DNA from 3 places in the Salmonella sp. GDC200615 genome. Region 3 is predicted to be linked to each of the others. Evidence: predicted binding sites of a transcription regulator. Region 3 holds the regulator's gene; each other region holds the start of a gene.

Region 1 (3,282 bases), 850 kb from region 3:
ACAATAAACTGATAGCATAAAGGAAGGGAAAAGAGTAGGCCGGATAGGCATTTATGCCGCCATCCGGCAAGCAGACGCAGTCCTGTTCGATGACGTATTATTCGTCAGACGCATAACCTTGCGGCGGCAGACGACGCCCGTCCAGCCAGGCGGCGTTATCGCGCATCTTTAGACGCCCCTGCGCAAACCAGCTAATCACCAGCGGATAAATCGCATGTTCCTGAGTCTGTACGCGTGCGGTGATATCATCTTCGCTGTCGCCGGCAAAAACCGGCACCTTCGCCTGGAGAATGACCGGGCCGCCGTCGAGTTCGTCTGTCACGAAATGTACCGAGGTACCGTGCTCCTCATCGCCGTTTTCCAGCGCCTGGCGATGGGTATGCAACCCCGGATATTTTGGCAGCAGGGAAGGGTGAATGTTCAGCAGACGCCCGTAGTAATGCGCGACAAACATCGGACTCAGAATACGCATAAAACCGGCCAGCACGACCACATCGGGCGCATACGCGTCTATCTTGCGAATCAACTCGCGATCGAAGGCGTCGCGGCTGTCAAACCGATCGGCAGTCAGCGCTTGCGCCGGAATGCCGGCTTCTCTGGCGCGTTCAAGGCCGAACGCGTCGGCCTTATTGCTGAATACTGCCCTGAGGGTGCCTTTAATTTTCTTCGCTTCGCAGGCATCGATAATCGCCTGTAAATTGCTTCCATTGCCGGAAATCAGCACCACAATATTCATTATTCAATAACCACACGCTGTTCGGAATCAGAGGCTTTGATGATACCGATTTTCCATGCGTTTTCACCTTTCTCGTTTAGCAGAGCAAGCGCTTTGTCCGCTTCCGGAGCGGAGAGCGCAATCACCATGCCGACGCCGCAGTTAAAGGTACGGTACATTTCATGTCGGCTGACATTACCGGCGGTTTGCAGCCAGGTAAAGATGGCGGGCCACTGCCATGACGACTCATTAATTACCGCCTGGGTATTCTCCGGCAGAACGCGCGGAATATTTTCCCAAAAGCCGCCGCCGGTGAGGTGGGCGATAGCGTGCACATCGACGTTTTCAATCAGTTCCAGAACCGATTTTACGTAGATACGGGTCGGTTCAAGCAGATGATCGGCCAGCGGCTTCCCTTCCAGCAGAGTGGTTTGTGGGTCGCAGCCGCTAACGTCAATAATTTTCCGCACCAGCGAATATCCATTCGAGTGCGGGCCGCTGGAGCCGAGCGCAATCAGCACGTCGCCTTCGGCAACCCGGGAGCCGTCGATGATTTCTGATTTTTCGACTACGCCGACGCAGAAACCCGCCACATCGTAATCTTCGCCGTGATACATGCCCGGCATTTCCGCCGTCTCGCCGCCGACCAGCGCGCAGCCGGATTGCAGGCAGCCTTCGGCAATACCGTTGATCACGCTGGCGGCGGTATCGACATCCAGTTTACCCGTGGCATAGTAATCGAGGAAAAACAGCGGTTCCGCGCCCTGAACGACCAGATCGTTTACGCACATTGCCACCAGATCAATACCGATAGCGTCGTGGCGCTTTAAGTCCATCGCCAGGCGAAGTTTGGTGCCTACGCCGTCAGTGCCGGAAACCAGTACCGGTTCACGATATTTTTGCGGCAACGCGCACAGCGCACCGAAACCGCCCAGACCGCCCATAACCTCCGGGCGGCGAGTTTTCTTCACTACGCCTTTGATTCGATCAACCAGAGCGTTACCCGCATCAATATCGACGCCGGCATCTTTATAGCTAAGAGAGGTCTTATCGGTCACTGCCTGGTTCCCCACGTTTTTTTTGCGGTAAAAGTTAAATTCGGCGCAATTCTAACAGGGAAAGCAAACGTTTGCGAGCGTGGTCTGCGCCCTGATTATCCGGGCGATTTTTTTTGCATGGTTTCGGTCGCTGCTTGAAAATTTCCCTGTTGGTAAAAAAGAAAAGGATATCCAGCACTTGGTTTACGACAGGCGGTCGGGACAGGTCATTCACCCTTAAAATTGCTAATATTCAAACGGTTGTTAGCCTTTATCGCCTGTTTCAACGTGAGTGATTTATACTCACTTTTCCGCTATCAGCGCTTTTGGTTGATCCAGGTCAAGCATACATTGTGTTGCGTCAGAGAGGAAAAGCGGTATAATCCGGCGATTTTTTTTGTGGTTGCCAGTCATCTGAGGATAGGAGAAGAGTATGAAGATCGTGGAAGTCAAACACCCACTCGTCAAACACAAGCTGGGTCTGATGCGTGAAAACGACATTAGCACTAAACGCTTTCGTGAACTCGCCTCAGAAGTAGGCAGCCTGCTGACGTATGAAGCGACAGCCGACCTGGAAACGGAAAAAGTCACCATCGAAGGCTGGAATGGCCCGGTGGAAATCGACCAGATCAAAGGTAAAAAAATTACCGTTGTGCCGATTCTGCGCGCGGGTCTGGGCATGATGGAAGGCGTTCTGGAAAATGTACCGAGCGCGCGTATCAGCGTAGTCGGGATGTACCGTAACGAAGAGACGCTTGAGCCAGTACCTTATTTCCAGAAACTGGTATCGAACATTGATGAGCGTATGGCGCTGATCGTCGACCCGATGCTGGCGACCGGCGGTTCTGTCATCGCGACCATCGACCTGCTGAAAAAAGCAGGCTGTAGCAGCATTAAGGTGCTGGTGCTGGTCGCCGCGCCGGAAGGCATTGCGGCGCTGGAAAAAGCGCACCCGGACGTTGAACTGTACACCGCCTCTATCGATCAGGGGCTTAACGAACACGGATACATTATTCCGGGGCTTGGCGATGCCGGCGATAAGATTTTTGGTACCAAATAAGTGAATAAATAATTAAAAGCCGACTTTAAGAGTCGGCTTTTTTTTGAATAAAACCACTCATAACAAACACACTTAGAGGAAAACACTATGACGCGCCGTGCTATCGGGGTGAGTGAAAGACCGCCGCTTTTACAGACAATCCCGCTTAGTTTACAGCACCTTTTCGCCATGTTTGGCGCGACCGTGCTGGTGCCAGTTCTGTTTCATATCAATCCCGCGACGGTGCTGCTGTTTAACGGTATCGGAACGTTGCTGTATCTCTTTATCTGCAAAGGTAAAATTCCTGCCTACCTCGGATCGAGCTTTGCCTTTATTTCCCCGGTACTACTGTTGTTGCCGCTGGGTTATGAAGTGGCGCTGGGCGGTTTTATTATGTGCGGCGTGTTGTTCTGTCTGGTCTCTTTCATCGTTAAAAAAGCGGGCACCGGCTGGCTGGATGTGATGTTCCCGCCTGCGGCAATGGGCGCAAT
Region 2 (3,282 bases), 2.2 Mb from region 3:
TCGCGTTGCATCGAATTAAACCACATGCTCCACCGCTTGTGCGGGCCCCCGTCAATTCATTTGAGTTTTAACCTTGCGGCCGTACTCCCCAGGCGGTCTACTTAACGCGTTAGCTCCGGAAGCCACGCCTCAAGGGCACAACCTCCAAGTAGACATCGTTTACGGCGTGGACTACCAGGGTATCTAATCCTGTTTGCTCCCCACGCTTTCGCACCTGAGCGTCAGTCTTTGTCCAGGGGGCCGCCTTCGCCACCGGTATTCCTCCAGATCTCTACGCATTTCACCGCTACACCTGGAATTCTACCCCCCTCTACAAGACTCAAGCCTGCCAGTTTCGAATGCAGTTCCCAGGTTGAGCCCGGGGATTTCACATCCGACTTGACAGACCGCCTGCGTGCGCTTTACGCCCAGTAATTCCGATTAACGCTTGCACCCTCCGTATTACCGCGGCTGCTGGCACGGAGTTAGCCGGTGCTTCTTCTGCGGGTAACGTCAATTGCTGCGGTTATTAACCACAACACCTTCCTCCCCGCTGAAAGTACTTTACAACCCGAAGGCCTTCTTCATACACGCGGCATGGCTGCATCAGGCTTGCGCCCATTGTGCAATATTCCCCACTGCTGCCTCCCGTAGGAGTCTGGACCGTGTCTCAGTTCCAGTGTGGCTGGTCATCCTCTCAGACCAGCTAGGGATCGTCGCCTTGGTGAGCCGTTACCTCACCAACAAGCTAATCCCATCTGGGCACATCTGATGGCAAGAGGCCCGAAGGTCCCCCTCTTTGGTCTTGCGACGTTATGCGGTATTAGCCACCGTTTCCAGTAGTTATCCCCCTCCATCAGGCAGTTTCCCAGACATTACTCACCCGTCCGCCACTCGTCAGCAAAGCAGCAAGCTGCTTCCTGTTACCGTTCGACTTGCATGTGTTAGGCCTGCCGCCAGCGTTCAATCTGAGCCATGATCAAACTCTTCAATTTAAAAGTTTGATGCTCAATGAATTAAACTTCGTAATGAATTACGTGTTCACTCTTGAGACTTGGTATTCATTTTTCGTCCGAGGACGTCAAGAATCCGTATCTTCGAGTGCCCACACAGATTGTCTGATAAATTGTTAAAGAGCAGGTGCGACGCGGCTTTCAGCTCACCGTCGCGAGGTGGCGTATATTACGCTTTCCTCTTTCAGAGTCAACCCTGAATTTCAGGATTTTTCTCTTCAACCGACCGGCTGTTTGTGTGAAGTGATTCACATCCGCCGTGTCGATGGAGGCGCATTATAGGGAGTTCTCTGCTGACCGCAATAGAAAAATTGCAGAAAAATGACTGTTTGCTGCATTCCCCAGCAAAACCCCTGGTTATACCCATTTACGCACAGACTTATCCACAAAATGCGCGTTCATCTCCTGGATCCTCTCACTCTGCAAATGATCTTTCAGGGATAAAAGCGGGGCCAGAATTTAAAAAGAAAAATTCGCGAGCGTTGCGCAAACGTTTTCGTTACAATATCGCCGCAAAATGAGAATACCCCATAAGGGGCGTTAGCTGAGTTTTTCACGAAAAATTCAGCTAACGCTCTCTGTAATCGTCAAATCCAGGGGATTTACCATGCAACAACGTCGTCCAGTCCGCCGCGCTCTGCTCAGTGTTTCTGACAAGGCCGGTATCATCGAATTCGCCCAGGCACTTTCCGCACGCGGTGTGGAGCTGCTGTCTACGGGGGGCACCGCCCGCCTGTTAGCAGAAAAAGGTCTGGCGGTGACCGAAGTTTCCGATTACACCGGTTTCCCGGAAATGATGGATGGACGCGTAAAGACCCTGCATCCAAAAGTCCACGGCGGCATCCTCGGTCGTCGCGGCCAGGACGATGCCATTATGGAACAGCACCACATCGCCCCTATCGATATGGTTGTCGTTAACCTGTATCCGTTCGCCGAAACCGTGGCACGCGTTGGCTGCTCGCTGGAAGATGCGGTAGAGAACATTGATATCGGTGGCCCAACGATGGTGCGCTCCGCCGCGAAGAACCATAAAGACGTGGCCATCGTGGTGAAGAGCAGCGACTACGACGCCATTATTAAAGAGATGGATGCTAACGAAGGTTCTCTGACCCTCGACACCCGTTTCGATCTCTCGATTAAAGCCTTCGAACACACCGCCGCCTACGACAGCATGATCGCTAACTACTTCGGCAGCATGGTTCCGGCCTACCACGGTGAAAGCAAAGAAGCCGCCGGTCGCTTCCCGCGTACGCTGAACCTGAACTTCATTAAGAAGCAGGATATGCGCTATGGCGAGAACAGCCACCAGCAGGCTGCCTTCTATATAGAAGAGAATGTGAAAGAAGCGTCCGTTGCCACCGCACAACAGGTTCAGGGCAAAGCGCTTTCCTACAACAACATCGCCGATACCGACGCGGCGCTGGAGTGTGTGAAAGCGTTCAACGAGCCAGCCTGCGTAATCGTCAAGCACGCTAACCCGTGCGGCGTGGCGGTAAGTACCTCTATTCTCGACGCTTACGATCGCGCCTATAAAACCGACCCGACCTCCGCGTTCGGCGGCATTATCGCCTTTAACCGTGAGCTGGATGCGGAAACCGCGCAGGCCATCATCTCCCGCCAGTTCGTGGAAGTGATCATCGCCCCATCTGCGACCGAAGAAGCGCTGAAGATCACTGCCGCTAAACAGAACGTTCGCGTCCTGACCTGTGGCCAGTGGGCACAGCGCGTACCGGGCCTCGACTTTAAACGCGTTAACGGCGGCCTGCTGGTTCAGGACAGGGATCTGGGTATGGTGAGCGAAGCTGAACTGCGCGTGGTCTCTAAACGCCAGCCGACCGAGCAGGAGCTGCGCGATGCGCTGTTCTGCTGGAAGGTCGCCAAGTTCGTGAAATCCAACGCCATTGTGTATGCGAAAGAGAACATGACTATCGGTATAGGCGCAGGCCAGATGAGCCGCGTGTACTCCGCGAAAATCGCTGGCATTAAAGCGGCTGACGAAGGTCTGGAAGTGAAAGGTTCCGCGATGGCCTCCGACGCGTTCTTCCCGTTCCGTGACGGTATTGATGCCGCTGCCGCCGTTGGCGTGAGCTGTGTGATCCAGCCTGGCGGTTCTATCCGTGATGACGAAGTGATTGCCGCTGCCGACGAACACGGTATTGCGATGATCTTCACTGACATGCGCCACTTCCGCCATTAATGGAGCGAAACATGAAAGTATTAGTGATTGGTAACGGCGGACGCGAACACGCGCTGGCCTGGAAAGCCGCACAGTCGCCGCTGGTTGATACTG
Region 3 (3,282 bases):
TTCCGTACGCAGGGGCGCGGCACCGCCGATCACGTTGGCGTCTATGTCGGCAACGGTAAGTTTATCCAGTCTCCGCGCAGCGGTCAGGAAATTAAGATCACCTCACTGAACGAAGAATACTGGCAACGTCATTATGTCGGCGCCCGCCGGGTGATGACGCCTAAAACAATTCGCTAATATTTTATCCTGTCGTTTAACGACAGGATAACTTCTTCTTTTGCGCCACCGCTCAATTTGCTACCCTATCCTTACGCGCACCAGGGGTATTGTGCGTGCGCAATATTAATAATAAGGAGAGAAGCAATGTCGTTCGAATTACCTGCATTACCGTATGCCAAAGATGCTCTGGCGCCGCATATTTCTGCTGAGACGCTGGAATATCACTATGGCAAACATCATCAGACTTACGTGACCAATCTTAACAATTTGATCAAAGGCACGGCGTTTGAAGGCAAATCGCTGGAAGAGATCGTGCGCACTTCCGAAGGCGGCATCTTTAATAACGCCGCTCAGGTGTGGAACCACACCTTCTACTGGAACTGCCTGGCGCCAAACGCTGGCGGCGAACCGACCGGGAAACTGGCTGATGCTATCGCGGCATCTTTTGGCAGCTTCGCGGAATTTAAAGCGCAGTTCACCGATGCCGCTATCAAAAACTTTGGTTCCGGATGGACATGGCTGGTAAAAAGCGCTGATGGCAAACTGGCTATCGTTTCTACCTCAAATGCCGGTACGCCGCTGACTACGGATGCAACGCCGTTGCTGACGGTTGATGTGTGGGAACACGCGTATTACATCGACTACCGCAACGCCCGTCCAAACTATCTGGAGCATTTCTGGGCGCTGGTTAACTGGGAATTTGTTGCGAAAAATCTCGCCGCATAAGTCTGAGTACGCAGAAGGTACGCCTTCTGCGTTTTAGAGAGGGATAGAATAGAGGAGACGCCCACCCTCAGAAGAGAGGAAATCAGTGCAGAGCGGCCGTTAATCCACCTGCGACAATCACGCCCAGAACAATCAGCGTAGTAATCAACGAAAATTTCAGGTCGGTACTCATCAAGTTTTCTCCTTTTTATTCCCACACAAAAAGTGATATAGCGCATTTTTGCACATTCCCGCACAAAAATCTCTCATGTTTTATATTGATAACTGTTTTTAACGCTTCCCCTTTTCCTCAAGATCAGACAAAATTCCAGGCTTACTGAATTAGCGTAACGGCCATTGACCCCTTCCTGACGTTCCGTGTCGTTTTTCCGGCGTGCCGCAACCCTGATGTTGCGATTAGGGTGTGTGTAGGCAAACGTTTACCTGGCGTTTCTCAGGAGCTTAGCGAGGGTCTGGAGTGAAATGTAATGGCAACAATTAAAGATGTAGCGAAACGAGCAAACGTTTCCACTACAACTGTATCACACGTAATCAACAAAACGCGTTTTGTCGCTGAAGAAACGCGTAACGCGGTCTGGGCGGCAATTAAAGAGCTGCACTACTCTCCCAGCGCCGTCGCGCGTAGCCTGAAGGTTAACCATACCAAGTCGATAGGCTTACTGGCGACCAGCAGCGAAGCGGCCTATTTTGCCGAAATTATCGAGGCGGTTGAAAAAAACTGTTTCCAGAAAGGCTATACGCTGATTTTAGGCAACGCCTGGAATAACCTGGAAAAACAGCGCGCCTACCTGTCCATGATGGCGCAAAAGCGCGTGGATGGCCTGCTGGTGATGTGTTCTGAGTATCCAGAACCTCTGCTTTCCATGCTGGAAGAGTATCGCCATATTCCGATGGTGGTGATGGACTGGGGTGAAGCGAAGGCCGATTTTACCGACACGGTGATTGATAACGCCTTTGCAGGCGGCTATATGGCGGGTCGTTATCTGGTTGAGCGCGGCCACCGGGATATCGGCGTTATTCCCGGCCCGCTGGAGCGCAACACCGGCGCGGGCCGGCTGGCAGGCTTTATGAAAGCCATGGAGGAGGCGCTGATCAACGTGCCGGACAACTGGATTGTTCAGGGCGACTTCGAGCCGGAATCCGGTTACCACGCGATGCAGCAAATTTTATCGCAGTCACATCGCCCTACCGCCGTTTTCTGCGGCGGCGATATTATGGCGATGGGCGCGCTTTGCGCGGCTGACGAAATGGGGCTTCGCGTACCGCAGGACGTTTCGGTGATCGGTTATGACAATGTGCGTAACGCCCGTTACTTTACCCCGGCGCTGACGACGATTCACCAGCCCAAAGACTCTTTAGGCGAAACCGCATTTAATATGCTATTGGATCGCATCGTCAATAAGCGCGAAGAGTCACAGTCTATTGAAGTTCATCCACGCCTGGTTGAGCGTCGCTCGGTCGCTGACGGCCCGTTCCGCGACTATCGGCGTTAATCCCCGCTGTCGGGAGCCTCTTCTGGCTCCCGCAGCCACTCCCGATTCAACGTTTCGCTATCGCCCAAATAGTCCAGCAGCCATGCCAGCGCGGGCGAGGCTTCGTTTTGCTGCCACGTCACGCAACAGGCCGCATCGGGAAACGGATTCTCTAACGTCAGCGCCACCCATTTTCCGCTGTCTATCCACTGTCGGGCAAAATGCGTCGGCACCATTCCCACGCATAGTCCTGCCGACAGGCAGGTTGCCGATGACTCCCAGTCCGGTACGACGACCCTTTTTTGGTTATCCAGCAGCCAGGTAATCCGTTTCGGTAAGGTTCGCGAAGTGTCTTCCCTGACCAGCGACGGCCAGTTGCGCAGGGTATCATCGCTTAACGGCCCAGGCATCGACGCCAGCGGGTGATCGCTTGCCACTACGCAGCTCCAGCTCAGGGTCCCCATATCCCGAAAAGCGTAACGCCCCCCTACCGGAATCGCCTGCGTCGCCCCAATCGCCAGTTCGACACGCCCGTCGGAGAGCGCGTCCCAGACGCCGTTAAACACCTCCTGAAAAACCAGCAGTTCCACATCGTCAAAATGGCGATAGAAATCGACGATCATCTGCCGGGTACGTTCTGGTCTGACGATATTGTCCACCGCAATAGCTAACTGCCCACGCCAACCATTAGCAATTTGCTGACACTGTTGGCGAGTGATCTGCATTTTTTTGATAACAGAACGCCCTTCTTTTAAAAACCAGACGCCAGCAGGCGTCAGTTCAACATCACGGTGACGTCGTACAAAAAGCGGTACGGCCAGCCACTCCTCTAACTGACGAACGGTGTAACTGACTGCTGAAGGCACACGGTGCAGTTCCTGCGCCGCCGCGCTAAAACTGCCATTGCGCGCTACGGCGTCAACCA

What was found. The regulator PurR, encoded in region 3, represses purine synthesis genes. The targets are predictions, from matches to a motif close to CANGCAAACGTTTGCNTG.
Region 1: a site for PurR is predicted at 1,834-1,851, ahead of purM (phosphoribosylformylglycinamidine cyclo-ligase). Genes of this name have one in related genera too.
Region 2: a site for PurR is predicted at 1,476-1,493, ahead of purH (bifunctional phosphoribosylaminoimidazolecarboxamide formyltransferase/IMP cyclohydrolase). Genes of this name have one in related genera too.

What each region holds. Positions count from the first base shown of each region.
Region 1 covers NZ_CP192247.1:1,300,623-1,303,904, forward strand. Annotated here, with positions in the region: gene purN (phosphoribosylglycinamide formyltransferase) at 98-736, opposite strand; gene purM (phosphoribosylformylglycinamidine cyclo-ligase) at 736-1,773, opposite strand; gene upp (uracil phosphoribosyltransferase) at 2,186-2,812, shown strand; gene uraA (uracil permease) at 2,900-3,282, shown strand, end outside.
Region 2 covers NZ_CP192247.1:4,308,554-4,311,835, forward strand. Annotated here, with positions in the region: rRNA gene ACQ29O_RS20885 (16S ribosomal RNA) at 1-974, opposite strand, end outside; gene purH (bifunctional phosphoribosylaminoimidazolecarboxamide formyltransferase/IMP cyclohydrolase) at 1,600-3,189, shown strand; gene purD (phosphoribosylamine--glycine ligase) at 3,201-3,282, shown strand, end outside.
Region 3 covers NZ_CP192247.1:2,148,803-2,152,084, reverse strand. Annotated here, with positions in the region: gene ACQ29O_RS10270 (C40 family peptidase) at 1-177, shown strand, start outside; gene sodB (superoxide dismutase [Fe]) at 304-885, shown strand; gene ACQ29O_RS10260 (YnhF family membrane protein) at 968-1,057, opposite strand; gene purR (HTH-type transcriptional repressor PurR) at 1,353-2,378, shown strand; gene punR (DNA-binding transcriptional activator PunR) at 2,375-3,282, opposite strand, start outside.